Regions from separate parts of the Ruegeria sp. L11 genome, predicted to be linked through region 2. Evidence: riboswitches for the same ligand, from Rfam matches in the RefSeq annotation. Region 2 holds a riboswitch; each other region holds the start of a gene.
The links. Region 2 has a riboswitch for cobalamin ahead of ACR0CE_RS19640 (DUF4198 domain-containing protein). Riboswitches for the same ligand answer to the same signal wherever they lie in the genome.
Positions count from the first base shown of each region.

Region 1 (4,127 bases), on a different contig from region 2:
AGCGCGCCATTGAACGCGCCAAAAGACAGCGACAAAGCCCCCCCGCCCAAACCTGCGATGGTAACAGCCACGGCACCCGTCGAGGCCCCGGCAGAAATGCCCAAAATGTAAGGGTCGGCCAACGGGTTTCGCAGCAAAGCCTGCAACACGACCCCCGCGACGGCCAGACCAGCGCCGCAGGACGCCGCGACCAGAGCGCGAGGAAGCCGGTAACTCCAGATAATACCCTGATCAATGGGGTCGACGGGCAGGTCCGCTCCGGCCAGCTTGTTGGCCAGAACGGACAGAACCAAATCGGGCGACAGCGAGGTTTCCCCGATCATCGCGCCCGCAAGGACCGCCGCAATCAACAATGGCACAGTAAGGCACGCAGCCTTGAAACCCTGCCGTAAGATTGCGGCGACCTCGTTCACAAGTTGTTTCCGATAGTATCCAGCTTCTCGGCCAGATCCTCCAGTGCCGGGATTGCGCGGATGGTGGCGTCCATGGCCTGCGCATCCATAACGACGATCCGGTCATTCTTGACCGCATCCATCTGGCTGGTCACCGAATCAGCGCGCAGGAACTCCAGCTTTTTCAGGTAGTCGTCCGCAGCAAAGCGACGGCGGTCCATCTTGGCAATCACAATCACTGTCGGATTGGCCTTGGCAATGGTTTCCCAGCCCACTGTTGGCCATTCTTCATCCGTCTCGATGACGTTGCGGATGCCCAATGTGCTCATCATGTATCCCGGTGCGCCTTTTTGTCCGGCCACAAACGGATCGCTTTCCATCTCAGGAGAGGAAAACCAGAACACGGCTGACACGTCGTCCAGCTTCACGGCTTGCGCCTTGGCGACGGCTGCGGCTTCGCGGGCCTTGTACTCGGCAACCAGGTCCGTGCCGCGTTCGGACACATCAAAAGCTGCGGCCAGTTCTTCGATACCCTGATACAGCGTATCGGTCGAGAACGCTTGCAGGCGGGTGCCATCGCCGCCGACCGTATTGTCTTTGCCGACGCAATCTGCAGGCATTACGTACGTTGGAATGCCCAGTTCATGAAATTGCTCACGCGTGGCGACGATGCCCTCGGGCCCGACATGCCATTCATATTGCGCTGCGACCAGTCCCGGCCGCTTGGCAACCACGCTTTCAAAGCTGGGATCATTATCTGCCAGACGCTCGACCTTGGCATTCACCTCGGCATATTCAGGCAGCACCTCGTTGAACCAGACCGAAGTTCCAAGAACCTGCTCGCCCAGACCCAGCGCATAAAGCACCTCGGTCGCGGCCTGGCCGACCGTGACTGACGACGTCACAGGCGCGTCAAACGTGACCGAGTGACCGCAGTTTTCGATGGTTAGGGGAAAGTTTCCTTCGGCGGCAGCGCTGGTAGCCAGCAAGGAAAGGCCAATCAGGCCAGTGCGTAGAAACATGACAATCGATCTCCATGTGTCAATGACCAGAGAACGGGTGAATGGGCATTTACCGAAGCAACAGACGCTTTTCTGCCTGCTGTAAGCGCAGAGTGGAATACAGCCCGCCCAGCGCGTTTCTTCGGCAACCTCCCCGGACAACCCCGCCCGGTGTGTTTCGGTTTCATACCGGCAGGTCTCCTGACTGACGGGTCTTTGTCTGTCCTGTCTTCCCAGACCAAAATGGCCCAGTGACGGAAATGGACAGCGCTCGCCGCCTACAGTTGCGGGGGCAGTTCCGGTTGGCACCAAAAGGCACCTCGGATTCCCTCTTAGCCACATCGGGACCGGTAAAACGCGGGTACCTTAACACTTACCCTGCGGCAAGAAAAAACTCCGGGGTCTTTCCTATTTTCTCGCAAGAGCATGCACCTGCGCGTCTCAACATGGCGCTGATATCAGAAAAGCCGCTGAGAACGCGCCAAAATCCGGACCCAGATTCATAGTGTGTGATATTAGGGAAAATCATGGCTGGGGTGGTAGGATTCGAACCTACGATACACGGTACCAAAAACCGCTGCCTTACCACTTGGCTACACCCCAACGGTGAGCGGCTATCTACGATTGTTGATGGCAGGGTTCAAGAGCGTTTTGCAAAAAAAGCGAGCGCCGTAAAATTTTTTTGAAGGCCCCTCATTTGGTGTCGATCAACACCGCTCCGGTACGGTTGCCTTCCTGTACCATCGCATGGGCGGCAGCGCATTCTTCCAGTGTAAAGACCTTATGTACGGGGCAGATCAATGCGCCATCAGCCAGTGCCTTGTGTAGAGTCTCTATTGCGGCGGCGCGCAAATCTGCGGGCAGCAGGTAGATCAGGACTGCCTCGAGTGTCACGGCCTTGAACATCATGGGTCCAAAGGGAAAGACAGGTGTCATATTCCGGGCAGATCCATATGCGTTGATACGGCCGTTCTCGGCGATGACGGCAATGTTGGTGTCAAGGTTCTGTCCAAATTCGACATCGACGATTCGACCAATTGTACGTCCATCATTTGCGTCGAGAATCTGATCCGAAAGGTGTTCACCGGAGTAGTCGAGAACGACATCTGCACCGGCTGCCTTGACCCGGTCAAAGCTGCGGGTGCTGGCCGTTGCGATCACATTGGCTCCGGCCCATTTGGCAAGCTGGACAGCCAGATACCCGACAGTACCCGCCCCACCATGGATCAAAATGGTTTGCCCGCGCGGCGTGCCGCCCGAGAACACTGCGTGGCTTGCGGTAAGGCCCGGAATTCCAAGAATCGCTCCGGTTTCAAGTGACACCGTCTCGGGCAGTTCTACAGCCTGAGATTCAGGCAGGGTGATGTGGCTGGCAGCTGTACCGAACGCGCGTTGCCATTGCCCGTTCCAAATCCACACGCGCTGACCAATCCGCGTCGCGGGTACGCCATCGCCAACCGCTGTGATGACTCCAGCCCCGTCGCTGTGCGGAACGATCAGCGGAAACGGAGGTTCTGTGACACCTGGCCGGGTTCCCGCGCGGGCCTTGACGTCCGAGGGATTTACGCCGGAATAAGACAACTCGACCGTGACTTCACCCGGTCCAGGCGGAACCGGGGGAATATCCTGAACACGCAAGACATCGACAGCGTCTCCGAAGGCTGAATAGGTGACTGCGCGCATAGGGTCCTCCGTTTAGGTCGAGTTAAGCGGCGATTGGGCCGGTAACTCAAACAGCTTGTCGCGCTTTTTCGGGGCGATGCGCAACCGCGGATACCGGAAATTGTCTTTCGCCTATTCCCGAATTTCGGAAGAATCGACGCCCCAAAGGTTCGATTTCAGTGTCCAGCCACGGTATCCGCCGGCGGTGATCCTGCACCAGTCCAGCGAACAGGCTCCAAGGCGCGCCACCACTCCGGTCTCGAAATGGGCATTCACGGGCGAGGTCGGGTCGGGGCGGGCATAAACAGGCAGCATCTCGGATTCGATCAGCACCGTTCGGACGCCAGACAACAAGGCATAGTGAACCCAGCCACCCGCGCCGTCGCGGTCTTGGACCTTGCGCCAGTTGCCGTATTCGGCAGTGACCTGCAGCGGCATGCCACGCCTTTTGAATACCCAATCGATTCGGTGGGTTAGGGATGGTCCGCGCCGCACGTTCCCTTCGGCTGCCTTCATCGACACATATCGGGGCAGGGGCAGGTTGGTGACCGATCCGCGTTTGACTTCGGCATGTGCGGCGCAGGCACCGAACATGACCAGAAATGCGGAAACTACCGCCAGAAATCGGCGTTTTACCGGTCGAATACCACTCACTGACTGCCCGCTCTTATGCCTGTTGATCCGGTTTTGAAAAAAGGTCGACTCAATGCCATTGGGGTTCTTGTGCCCCGCCTTATCCTGCGCCACGATGCCATGGCGCGCGTCCGTTTGCAAAGCAGTGGGAGAGCCGAGGTGCCAAGAGAACGTTTAAGTGTTGTCGTTACGCGACGGTTGCCTGAGGCAGTAGAAACCCGGTTAAGCGAATTGTTTGACGTGCGCCTGCGCGACGACGACACCCCAATGACGCGTGAAGAATTAGTAGCAGCGGTGCAGGATGCCGATGTGCTGGTGCCTACGGTGACCGATACCATTGATGGCGGGCTATTGGGTCAGGCAGGTGAAAAGCTGCGGCTGATCGCCAATTACGGGGCCGGTGTCGATAATATCGATGTGGCGACGGCGCGGCAGCGCG
Region 1 covers NZ_JBQFMI010000002.1:202,257-206,383, forward strand. The annotation lists gene ACR0CE_RS05910 (FecCD family ABC transporter permease) at 1-395, opposite strand, end outside; gene ACR0CE_RS05915 (ABC transporter substrate-binding protein) at 410-1,414, opposite strand; cobalamin riboswitch at 1,568-1,760, opposite strand; tRNA gene ACR0CE_RS05920 (tRNA-Gln) at 1,922-1,996, opposite strand; gene ACR0CE_RS05925 (NADPH:quinone reductase) at 2,087-3,076, opposite strand; gene ACR0CE_RS05930 (SH3 domain-containing protein) at 3,188-3,649, opposite strand; gene ACR0CE_RS05935 (2-hydroxyacid dehydrogenase) at 3,848-4,127, shown strand, end outside.
Region 1: it holds a riboswitch for cobalamin, as region 2 does, so the genes downstream of both, ACR0CE_RS05915 (ABC transporter substrate-binding protein) here and ACR0CE_RS19640 (DUF4198 domain-containing protein) in region 2, are expected to answer to the same signal.

Region 2 (4,127 bases):
CGCGCGGATGACCGGGCTGTCGGCACAGACGGTTTCGGTCATCATGCGCCAGTTGGAAACCGATGGGCTGCTTCTGCGGGGCGAACCGATCCGGGGAAAAGTCGGGCAGCCCTCGGTTCCCATGCGCCTGAATCCGGATGGCGCGTATTTCTTTGGGCTCAAAGTCGGGCGGCGCAGTACCGAGCTGGTGCTGACGGATTTCCTTGGCAATGTCAGGCACCGTGAGCGGCGGACTTATGATTTTCCGACGCCCGAGGCGACACTGAGCTTTTCCAAGGAAAGCCTCGACAAAGTGATGACGTCGCTGTCGCCCGAAGCGCGCGGCAGGATCGCGGGTCTTGGGATTGCGATGCCATTCTACCTTTGGGACTGGGCACAGACATTGCAGGTTCCGCAGGAGAAAATGGATCCGTGGCGTGACGCGGACCTGAAAGGCGCGCTGGCGGCAAGCTATGACTTGCCGGTGTTCTTGCAGAACGACGCAACGGCCGCCTGCGGCGCTGAGCTGGTTTTTGGCCCGGCGGAAGGTCCACGAGATTTCCTGTATTTTTATGTGGGCTTCTTCATTGGGGGCGGGGTGGTTCTGAACGGCTCGATCTTTTCGGGGCGGGGAAACGCCGGTGCGCTTGGCCCATTGCCCGTGCCGGACGACGCAGGCGGAGTGAAACCGTTGATAGATGTCGCCAGTCTTTATGTGCTGGAGCGCGCGACAGGTGAGAATGCCGCAACAGCCGGTTCAATTTGGGAAACGACACAGCATTGGGACGTACCGGAAACCCACCTTGAGAACTGGCTGAAACAAGCGGCGCACGGGATTGCCCATGCCACAGTCTCATCTTGCAGCCTGATCGACTTCGAATGTGTCAAGATTGATGGCTGGATGCCCGCAGGCATCAAGGCGCGGCTGGTGGAACTGGTTGAGGTCGAACTATCCGACCTGAACCTGACCGGGCTGGAACGGCCTTTGGTGCTGGCGGGGACGGCAGGCCCGGATGCCCGCTCATTGGGGGCGGCCAGTTTGCCATTGTCGGAAAGATACCTGCTCGAAGGGTAGGTTCATTCCCGAAAACCCCGACCTTTATCCAAAGCGGATCCGCCGGAAAAAGGGCATTGCCCGCTAAACTTTTTGACAGCCAGCGCAAATGATCGTTGACGGATGCCGAAGAAGTCTGGCAAGCCGCTCGGCATGTTCGGTTCCGGGGCGTGCTCTGGAATCAAAAGGGAATGCGGTGCGGGCTTTGGCCCAATTCCGCAACTGCACCCGCAACTGTAAGCGGCGAGCAGGGCTGAAGTGCCACTGGAGTTAATCCGGGAAGGCCAGCCCAACGCTTTGACCCGCAAGTCAGGATACCTGCCGGACATGTGCCTTTGACAAGGGCACTCCTAATCGGCGACGGGATGTGCGTCGGAGCAGGATGCTTGAAAAAGCAGCTTAGCTTGGACATCCCCGCAGTCAAAACGCATCTCGTACCGGGATTGGTACGATGGGACAAGGACGACTATTGATGACCAAGCTGCTTTCCGCAGCCGCTGTGGCGATAGCGCTTCCAGCGATGGCAAATGCGCATTTCCTGCTGGAATACACCGCTGAAACCATGATCGACGCACCGGGGAATGTTCCGGTCAAGCTGATCTTTTGGCATCCGTTCTCGAACGGGCATGTCATGGATCTGGACAAGCCGCAGGAATTCTACGTGATCCACAACGGTCAGAAAACCGATCTGCTGGATACCCTGGAACCCGTACGTTTCACCGGTGGCGAAAACGAAGGCGCGGCATTCAAGGGTTATGTTCCCGTCAAACGGTCGGGCGACTATGTGCTGGTGACAGTTCCCCAGCCCTATTATGAGGAATCCGAGGATATCTATATCCAGCAGATCGCCAAGGCATTCCTGAACCGCAACGAACTGCCGACCGACTGGATGAACCCGGTGGGCCTGCCGGTTGAGATTATCCCGCTCAACAAACCGACCAACATCATCGCGGGTTCGACGTTTACAGGTCGGGTTATGGCCGAAGGCCAACCGGTTGTGGGTGCCGAGATCGAGATCGAGTACATGGCCGCAGAACCAGACATGGAAAGCGCGGCCGCCTCGGCCCCGACCGTCTCGCCGATGCCGGGTGGTGCATTGGTCGCAACTTCGGATGATAACGGGTATTTCACGTTTGGCGTTCCAAAAGCCGGATATTGGGGATTTGCCGCACTCGGCGCCGGTCCCGTGACCGAACACAACGGCAAAGAACTAAGCCAGGACGCGGTCATCTGGATCCGCGCCTGGGATTTGGAGTAACCGTAGATGCACATCGTTGACGGAGCCTTGTCCAACCCTGTCGTGATCGGCGGAGCCGTCGCTGCTGCGGGTGGGATTGCCATGGGCCTCAGGTCGCTGGATCTTGATCGCATCCCCACTGCGGGGGTGCTGTCTGCCAGCTTTTTCGTGGCATCGCTGATCCATGTGCCGATTGGCCCTTCGTCAGTGCATCTGATCCTCAACGGAATGGCCGGGCTTTTGTTGGGCTGGGCCGCATTCCCGGCCCTGTTCGTCGGGCTTTTGCTGCAAGCCGTCTTCTTTGGCTTTGGCGGGTTGACGGTATTGGGGATCAACACCCTGAACATCGCGTTGCCCGCGGTTTTGGCCGGGCTGATCTTTGGCCGCCTGATCGCCCATGGCTCACCTCTGCAAGGTGCGATATGGGGCGGGGTCGGCGGTGCCTTTGCCATAGCCGCCACAACCGGCATGGTTGCGTTTTCACTGGCCTTGTCCGGGGATGCCTTCCTGCCTGCGGCCAAGCTTGTTTTCTTTGCACATATTCCTGTCATGGCGATTGAGGCGATCCTGACCGGGTTCGCGGTTTTGCTGGCGCGCAAGGTCAAGCCCGAGCTGTTTGTCAAAGGAGCGGTCGCGTGAGGTACCTGGCGATCGTTCTGGCGCTGAGCTGCGCACCCGTACCTGCCTTGGCGCATAAGGTCATAGCCGGAGTGTTTGAATCCGGTGACGCCATCGAAGGCGAAATCGGCTTTTCCAACGGCGACATGGCAAGCGGGGCCGAGGTCATCGTCAACGGCCCGGACGGAACCGAGCTGGGCCGTATCCTCACGGATGCAGACGGGTTCTTTATCTACACGCCAAACGCGCCGGTAGCCCATACTTTCTTTGCAAACCTTGGTGCCGGGCACGTGGCCGAGGTTACCATGCCCGCTGCGGATGTCGCCCGGATCATGGGCGTTGAAGCGGAACCCGACACCGCGCCGACAAACGCACCTGCCCAGACAGCGGCGGTGCTCAGCGATGAACAACAACAGGTCATTGCCAGGGCCGTTCGGGATGAGCTGCGCCCGCTGCGTCGGGAAATCGCCGCCTACCGCGAACAAAATGACCTGCAAACTGTTCTGGGTGGGATCGGATATATCGTCGGTCTGTTTGGTCTGGGCTTTTACTTTGCGGCACGCCGCAAGCTGGCGGCCTGATGGCGCACGTTCTGGGGCAACAGGAAAACACGCTGGCCAAAGCGGGCGCGCAGCGGCGCGGCGCGATCAACCCGCTTGATCCAAGGATGCGGATCGTCATGGCGGTTGTCTTCGCGGTGGTGACTGTGGCGGTCTCCTCGCAGACAGCACTGTGCGGGGCTCTGGCGGTGTCCCTTTCGCTTCTTGCCGCGTCGCGTCTGCCCTGGCGGAAAACGTTGAAACGCATGGCCATGATGGATGGGTTCATCCTTTTCATGCTGGTGCTGTTGCCATTCTCCATGCCCGGCGACCCGATGTTCACGCTCTGGGGGTTTCCCGCAAGCTGGCAGGGTTTCTGGAAAGCGGTCGAGATCGCCTTGACGGCCAACGCGGTCATCCTGTCCCTGATGGTGCTGGTCGGCACGATGGAGCCGGTCATGCTTGGCCACGCCTTGCACCGCCTACGCTGCCCCGAAAAGCTGGTTCATCTTCTGATGTTCACCATCCGCTATATCGAGGTTCTGCGGGAAGAATACCTGCGCCTGCGCGCGGCTATGAAAGTGCGCGGCTTTCGCCCGGCAACAAACTGGCACACCTATCGCAGCTTTGGCTATCTCGTGGGAATGATGCTGGTGCGCGCGATCGAAAGATCCGAACGCATTCTTGATGCCATGAAATG
Region 2 covers NZ_JBQFMI010000025.1:14,986-19,112, forward strand. The annotation lists gene ACR0CE_RS19635 (ROK family transcriptional regulator) at 1-1,054, shown strand, start outside; cobalamin riboswitch at 1,175-1,373, shown strand; gene ACR0CE_RS19640 (DUF4198 domain-containing protein) at 1,506-2,291, shown strand; gene cbiM (cobalt transporter CbiM) at 2,298-2,909, shown strand; gene ACR0CE_RS19650 (cobalt ABC transporter permease) at 2,906-3,469, shown strand; gene cbiQ (cobalt ECF transporter T component CbiQ) at 3,469-4,127, shown strand, end outside.

Region 3 (4,127 bases), on a different contig from region 2:
CCAACATAGCGATGGCCGCGTGATTGACGTTATGTGGTGAGGTTTACCAGAATGCCGGGAACAAGGGTTGGCTATTGACATTAGTCACAACGATTTGCACGTTGTGCGACACAAAGTGAGACACACAAGCCAACCTCATCCCCGATAATCCGGGTTATTCAATGGCTTAGAAAAATGGTAGCGGGTCCGGTACTCGCCTCCAACTACATCCAAATCGCTGACCTGGCCCCACAGTACACGCATGCGACGCTTGGTGTTTTCAGACGTTCATGGCCCGCGATTCTGTCGAACTGCGGGCCAGATATGGCGTGTTTTTTCCGAACACCTGCCTACCCCTGCTCGTTCACGGGGCGCGATGTAGTCTGGTGTTTGCCTTACCCTCAGGCGCGCCCTTGTGGCACAACCTCGTATCCCGGCTCTTCCGGCTCATCATCTGTCATTTCGGCTGGGAAGCCCGGGGCAGTGATATCCAGGCCGGTTGCCTCTTCCAGCCGCTTGATAATATTTGGTGAAAGCTCGCGTTCGCCATAGCGTGCGATACCATCGTTAAAGATGTTGATCATCACCGGATTTATTTCCAGCGGCACCCCGGCGCGGTCGGCGACCTCCTGAAACAGACCGATATCCTTCTTCACCAGATCCATGGTGAAGGAAATATCGCGCGACCCGTTCAGGATGACCTGACTTTCGGTTTCGTGCACGAAGGACGTGCCGGACGAGATTTTGATCGCCTCATAGGTCGTGTTCAGATCCATCCCCGCAGCCTTTGCCGTAACCAGTGCTTCGGCGCAGGTGATCAGGTTGGCGGTGGCAAGATAGTTGGTCATCACTTTCAGCACCGACGCCGAGCCCAGTTCACCGGTGTGCAAAACCCGGCGGCCCATTGTCGTCAGGAAAGGCAGAATTCGTTCAAACGTTTCCCGGTCACAGCCCGCAAAGATCGAAATGTTGCCTGTCGCGGCACGGTGGCACCCGCCAGAAACCGGGCAATCGACGGCCGCACCGCCGCGCGATATGACTTCGGCACCCAAGCGTTTGACTTCGGCCTCGTCAGTGGTCGACATCTCCATCCAGATCTTGCCGGGGCCCACTTCGGGCAACATCTCCTGCATGACTGCGTCCGATGCTGCCGGAGACGGCAGACAGGTGATCACCGCATCGCAATCGCGCATCAGCTGGGCGGGCCCTTCTGCCGCCTTTGCGCCTTTGGCGACAAACTCGGCCACCAGATCCGCGTTCAGGTCATGCACAGTCAGATCAATGCCGTTGCGCAAAAGGGATCCCGAAAGCTTGCCGCCTACGTTACCCAGACCGATAAATCCCACTTTCATATGACGCATCTCCAAGTTCGTCGTTTTCCCGTCATGCGACCATATACCGAACACGTTCTTCATGCCGCCGAACGACGCCTACAGGTCGCTTTTTTCTCCTTGGCTTATTTGTTGCGCGCGAACCGCTTGACAAGCGGGTCAGCGGTGCCGCATGTCCCTTTCGTTGGTGTCGGCGACAGCCGATGAAAAGGGAATGCGTCAACGGTTCATCCGCCAAGCGCAGCCGCCCCCGCGACCGTGACCGGAGAGGATGCCCAATGCCACTGGCCTGTGCCGGGAAGGCGGGACATCCGACAGAGCGACCGCTCTGGCATCCGCAAGCCGGGAGACCTGCCAACACCCGAAGTTGAAACCGGGCGGGGTGTTCCGGTGTCGGGTCCATGTGCAGACGTGGTGCCCGCATGAAACCCCGTCCCCCGCGAAGAGGATTTGGGGGGATGAGAGACATGACCGAGAACGCACCGGTAGAGCTACTGGTCTGCACGACTTGCCGCCGGGGTCTGCCCGTCGAGGATGACGCTGAGCGACCCGGCACATTGTTGCACAAGGCCCTGGAACAGGCTGTCCTGCCGGATGGTATCACTCTGAAACCGGTCGAATGCCTTTCGAACTGCGATCAGGGCTGTTCCATCGTTCTTCGGGGCGGGCCGGATCGCTGGACCTTTGTTTACGAGAATCTGAACGAAATCGATCACGTCGATGTCATCATCGATGGCGCGACTAAGTATCTGGCCACAGGCGATGGTCTGGTGAAATGGCGCGACCGTCCTGAACACTTCCGCAAAAACTGCGCCTCGCGCATTCCCCCGATTGGAGCCTGAGATCATGTCGAACCTTGAAAAACTTCCCGTCACCGTGATCACCGGCTTTCTGGGCTCGGGCAAAACCACGCTGGTGCGCCATCTGATGCAGAACCCGCAGGGCAAGCGCCTTGCGATTGTTGTTAACGAGTTTGGCGATGTGGGTGTTGATGGCGACATTCTGAAATCCTGCGCGATACCGGATTGCCCTGCGGAAAACATCATGGAACTGGCAAACGGCTGCATTTGCTGCACCGTGGCTGATGATTTCATCCCGACCATCGAGGCGCTGATGGCGCTGGAACCGCGCCCGGATCACATCCTGATCGAAACATCCGGCCTTGCACTGCCCAAACCGCTGCTGAAAGCATTTGATTGGCCTGATATCCGTTCGAAAATCACTGTTGATGGCGTGATCGCGCTGGCCGATGCCGAGGCCGTGGCCGCCGGTCGCTTTGCTCCGAACGTTGAAGCGGTGGATGCCCAACGGCTGGCTGATGACTCGATTGATCACGAAACACCCTTGTCCGAGGTGTTCGAAGATCAAATCTCGTGCGCGGATATCATCCTGCTGACCAAGCCCGATCTGGCAGGTCCCGAAGGTGTCGCGAAAGCTAAACAGATTATCGCCGCCGAGGCGCCGCGCCCGCTTCCCGTCGTCGAGGTTGCAGAGGGTGTCGTCGACGTACGTGTCGTGCTTGGCCTTGAGGCTGCCGCCGAAGATGACATGGACGCCCGCCCGTCACATCACGATGGCCATCACGATCATGAGCATGACGATTTCGAAAGCATCATCGTCGAGTTTCCGGAACAGACCGACCCGGCGGAACTGGTAGCCAGGATCGAACGTCTTGCGACTGAGCTGAATATCCTGCGCGTCAAAGGCTATGCCGCCGTCGCTGGCAAACCGATGCGCCTGCTGGTTCAGGCTGTCGGCGCGCGGGTTCGTCACCAATACGACCGCCCGTGGGAGCCCGGTGAAGAGCGCCGCTCGCGCCTGGTCGTGATTGCCGAGCATGACGACATCAAAGAAGCCGAAATCCGTGATATCCTCGTGGGTGTGACCGAGGTTGCCGAGTAAGTCATGCACGTCGTCTTTCGCGAAAGCCACGGGCTCGAGGAAACCGAGACCCCAACCGATCTGGGCCAAAGCCCGGGTGATCTGGTTGTGCTGTCCTTTTCCGACAGTGACCTGGGCGCTTTCGCGGCGGGCTGGCATCGCGGCGGCGGGCCTGAGGGGCGGATGCCCACGATGCGGCTGGCCAATCTTGCGGCGCTGAAGCACCCTCTGTCCGTCGATACCTATGTCGAACAGACACTTGAGGGCGCAAAGGGCATCCTGATCCGTCTGATAGGTGGCGTGCCCTATTGGTCTTACGGGCTGCAACAGGTTCTGGCACTGGCGCAAGCCAAAGGCATCGCGTTAGCCGTTTTACCGGCGGATGGGCGTGAAGACACTCGGTTGGATGAGTATTCGACCCTGCCCCTCTCGACCCTGAGGCGGCTGGCACATCTGTGTGACACCGGCGGCGAAGTCGCCGCGCAGGCCGCATTGGCCCAGATGGCCTTGGCAGCAGGGCTTTATGCCGGGCCAGTGATGGGCGCGAAAACCCTGCCCGAATGCGGTGCGTGGTGTCCAGATCAGGGTGTCGTCCCGGTGGGTTCCGCATTCCAGAACGATACGAAACGCATCCTTGTCACCTTTTATCGCGCGTATCTGACATCCGCAGACACCGCCCCGGTCGCGGCCCTGATCCGCAGCCTGCGCGCCCGCGGGCTTCAGGCGGTGGGTCTGTTTGCCCCGTCGCTCAAGACCCCAGCCGCTGCCGACTGGCTCAGGGAACAGGTCGTTGCCTTGCGACCGTCGGCGATCATCAACGCCACTTCATTCTCGGGCAAGGGCGCGTCCGGCACGTCGCCTCTGGACGCAGCGGATGTGCCGGTGTTTCAGGTCGCTCTCGCCACCTCGCGACGCAAGGCCTGGGCGGAGGCCGAA
Region 3 covers NZ_JBQFMI010000001.1:65,362-69,488, reverse strand. The annotation lists gene ACR0CE_RS00335 (hypothetical protein) at 1-40, shown strand, start outside; gene ACR0CE_RS00330 (NAD(P)-dependent oxidoreductase) at 381-1,394, opposite strand; cobalamin riboswitch at 1,479-1,683, shown strand; gene ACR0CE_RS00325 (DUF1636 family protein) at 1,778-2,152, shown strand; gene cobW (cobalamin biosynthesis protein CobW) at 2,157-3,212, shown strand; gene cobN (cobaltochelatase subunit CobN) at 3,216-4,127, shown strand, end outside.
Region 3: it holds a riboswitch for cobalamin, as region 2 does, so the genes downstream of both, ACR0CE_RS00325 (DUF1636 family protein) here and ACR0CE_RS19640 (DUF4198 domain-containing protein) in region 2, are expected to answer to the same signal.

Region 4 (4,127 bases), on a different contig from region 2:
GTGTCATGCAGGACAAGAAGCTTCGCAAACGGCCATAACTGCAAGGTGTTAGGAAAACCTGCGTCGCGTCTGATCAGGCGATCAGGCGCGGCCAGACCGCTGCATTGCGACGGGCAAATGCTCCGATATGGCCTATTTCCGGCAGTCCGAATTCAGCAGGCTTCAGAAGGTGGCGTCTGGCCTCGGGGCCATACAAATCAGCAAGGCGCCAAACCGCCTCGGGCGGAGCCATCTGGTCATCTTCGAACGTGAACAGATCCACTGGTGTTCCAGAACTGCCCCAATGCGCATCAGGCAAATTCTGCCCGATCTCGGGAACGTAGCTAAGAGGGGCTGTACACCATTTGCGCCATTGCCAGTAGACCGAGGCGGGCAGGTCCGAACCAAACCCGATTGCTTTGCCGGGTAGATAGCCAAGTGCCCGCACCATCAGCGGTGCATGGCCATACCAGAACAGCCCTGCCAACCCCCGATAGGGCCATGGGTGATCTTTCAAAGTCACCAGTCCCGAACACACACCGATCATTCGGTCGATCTGGTCGATATCCGGCTGCACCGGCCCCAGCATCGCACCGACGGAATGGCCGATGGTCCACTGCTGCGCCTTTGGAAACCGCCTGCGCATTTCGGCCCGTGCCGCTGGCATGTCGATCAACGCCCAATCCGCCATTGTTGCAGTTGCGTCTTTCAGGCGGCCAACCAAAGAAAGCCCGTAGTCCCGATAGTCATAGGTCAGGCAAGCTATCCCCCGGTCGGCAGCCAGCCATCGCGCGAAGTGTTGATAATAGTCACGCGGCACACCCGTGGCACTGTTCAGCACGACAACGGTTTCCGGCTCACCCACTGGCCGATGCAACCGCGCCGACAAGGTCACAGACCCGGACGGAAAGCGGAAATCTTCGATCAACACCGTCTGTTCCGTATCCAACATGATCCCCGGCTTTCGCTGAAACAATCGGTTTGCCTGCCTTCGATGCCGATGACACTAGGCCGGAACATAATCCGCATCCAGCATGACCAAACGTCCGGCTAAAGATCGGCTTGACTCGGAACGCGATCAGGCGCTAGCGGTTGTGTGATGGTTTCTGGCCCCCACAAGAGGTCGGGATGAAAAGGGAACACGGTGCGGTTTGTCTGGTCATACAGACATCAACCTAGTCCGCGACTGCCCCCGCAACTGTAAGCGGTAAGCAATGCCGAAATACCACTGGCCCATGGGCTGGGAAGGTCGGCAGAGCAATGACCCGCAAGTCAGGAGACCTGCCATCGGAACTGAAACCGAAACTCGGGCGGGGTGTCCGGGCAGGTCCTGACAGCGAGATGCTGTCCCACCTGCCCCAATATCCAGCCCACCACGCGCGGAGGGCGCAGGATGATCTGGAAGACAAAGTCACACGAATACAGCGCTACTGTGTGCCAGCGGACTGGGAAAACCTGCCCGGCTTTGGCGCGACTGGCCCGCTCGATTTCCGAAGCCATGGCGCAGGCGGTTTCGGCCACCAGCGAGGATTTCGAATTTGAAGGCAACAGCGCGCTGTCACATTGCGCGGAAGGGTGCATGGCAACGATCCGAGCGCGATCCGACAGCGTTCGCGTTTTCTGCGGGGCGCACCCTGATACGGCAATTCGGGACCTTGATGCCTATGCCGATTTGATCTTCGGACCTATATTCAGCACGCTGCCCGCGGGCATTGTCGCGAACCCGCCTTGCGCCATGATCGAGGTTTCAACGATCCGGCCCCGGAAAACCGGCTACGCACCCCAGCAGCTGTCAGCTTGATCCCACTTCCACCTGTGCCGGGGTGATCCGGGACGCCCAGGCCAGCTGCGCATCGGTTTCGACAGCGCAGGGGCGCACGGCCCGCAGGCGGTCCAGTGCGTCGCTGGCGCGTTCACCGCATTCAACCATCAGTCGCAGAACAATCATCCCGGATCTGCCGCACCCCCCACGGCAATGCACAAGAACCCGGCCACCGCCCGACAGCGCATGTCGGGCCGTGGCGCTGACCTCTGGCCAGGCCTTCTGAACCGCCTGCGTCGGTGCTCCAAAATCTTCGATCGGCAGGTGAACCCACCGGCTGGCACGGCTTTGGATGTCGCTGCCAAAGTGCTGCGCGCCATCCTGAAGCATTTCAACATCCGTCGTCATTGAAATCACAAGGCCCGGTTTCCACGCCGCAATCATATCCAGATCGCCGACGTAATCCCCGCCACGCCCGGGCATTGAAGTAAGGGCAAGCGTCCCGCCTCCGACCTGCAGAGCAAAGATGACCAACTGCGACATGAAGTGCGTCCTCCCCCAAGGTACTCTTTAAGAAATGAGTCATTAAATCCGCTGGTCCAGTTTAGTTGGAAACCAGCCCGTTCCTGAAACAAAAAATCATCGCGCCCCACAGTGGACGCGGACTGCCGCCGCCACTACGCTGTGCCGAAGCACCGAATCCGAGCGAGAAGACATGACAGACACGCCCAGCCCCGCCTATCAGGTTCTCGCCCGCAAATACCGTCCGGAAACCTTTGCCGATCTGGTGGGTCAGGATGCCATGGTGCGCACCCTGAAGAACGCTTTCGAGGCCGACCGGATCGCGCAGGCCTTTATCATGACCGGCATTCGCGGGACGGGTAAAACGACCACGGCGCGGATCATCGCCAAGGGCATGAACTGCATCGGACCCGACGGAACCGGTGGCCCCACAACCGAACCCTGCGGTCAGTGCGAACATTGTGTCGCCATCATGGAAGGCCGCCATGTCGATGTGATGGAAATGGATGCCGCCAGCCGTACCGGCGTCAACGATATCCGCGAGATCATCGACAGTGTACGCTATCGCGCCGCCAGTGCGCGCTACAAGATCTACATCATCGACGAGGTTCACATGCTCTCGACCAGCGCATTCAACGCGCTGCTCAAGACGTTGGAAGAACCGCCCGCGCATGTGAAGTTCATCTTCGCGACCACCGAGATTCGCAAAGTGCCGGTCACGGTTCTGTCGCGGTGTCAGCGGTTTGACCTGCGCCGGATCGAGCCCGAAGACATGATCGGTCTGCTGCGCAAGATCGCCGGGGCCGAGGGCGCGCAGATCGCCGACGACGCACTGGCGCTGATCACCCGCGCTGCAGAAGGGTCGGCCCGCGACGCGACCTCACTGCTGGATCAGGCAATTTCACACGGGGCTGGCGAGACGACCGCCGATCAGGTCCGTGCGATGCTGGGTCTGGCGGATCGTGGTCGCGTTCTGGACCTGATGGACATGATCCTGCGCGGTGACGCGGCAGGGGCGCTTACTGAACTGAGCGGGCAATATGCGGAAGGCGCGGACCCTCTGGCCGTGCTGCGCGATCTGGCCGAAATCACGCATTGGGTGTCCGTCGTAAAGATCACACCTGACGCGGCCGAAGACCCGACGGTTTCCCCCGACGAACGCACACGGGGCCAGCACATGGCCGAGGCTTTGCCGATGCGGGTTCTGACCCGGATGTGGCAGATGCTGCTGAAGGCGCTGGAAGAAGTCTCTGCGGCGCCCAACGCGATGATGGCCGCCGAGATGGCCGTTATCCGGCTGACGCATGTCGCTGATTTGCCCAGCCCCGAAGAGCTGATCAAACGGCTGCAAGACACCCCGCCTCCGCCTCCCGGCGGGCCGGGCGGAGGCATGTCAATGTCGCGACAGGCCCCGGTGGCAACGCAATCCAACGCGACCCCGCCGCCTGCTTATACATCGCCCCCGCGCGGAGCGGGTGGCGCACCGGTTGCCGCACTGTCGCAGGATGCACAGACGGCCCTGGCCCGCTATCCAACCTTCGGGCATGTGGTGGAACTGATCCGCACAAACCGCGATGTGAAACTGCTTGTCGAGGTGGAAAGCGGCGTGCGCCTTGTGTCGTATCAGCCCGGCCGGATCGAATTCACCCCGACGCCTCAGGCACCGTCGGATTTGGCGTCGCGATTGGGCTCTGCCCTGCAACGCTGGACCGGCAATCGGTGGGCCGTCTCCATTGTCTCGGACGGGGATGCCGCGACCATCGCGGAAGTGCGGGACCGGGCCGAACTGGCCCTGAAAGCCGAGGCCGAAGAACACCCGCTGGTTCAGGCCGTGCTGACGCAATTCCCCAAGGCAAAGATCATT
Region 4 covers NZ_JBQFMI010000017.1:7,814-11,940, reverse strand. The annotation lists gene rsgA (ribosome small subunit-dependent GTPase A) at 1-38, shown strand, start outside; gene ACR0CE_RS17750 (alpha/beta hydrolase family protein) at 74-931, opposite strand; cobalamin riboswitch at 1,064-1,282, shown strand; gene ACR0CE_RS17745 (hypothetical protein) at 1,373-1,780, shown strand; gene ACR0CE_RS17740 (protein-tyrosine phosphatase family protein) at 1,772-2,284, opposite strand; gene ACR0CE_RS17735 (DNA polymerase III subunit gamma/tau) at 2,457-4,127, shown strand, end outside.
Region 4: it holds a riboswitch for cobalamin, as region 2 does, so the genes downstream of both, ACR0CE_RS17745 (hypothetical protein) here and ACR0CE_RS19640 (DUF4198 domain-containing protein) in region 2, are expected to answer to the same signal.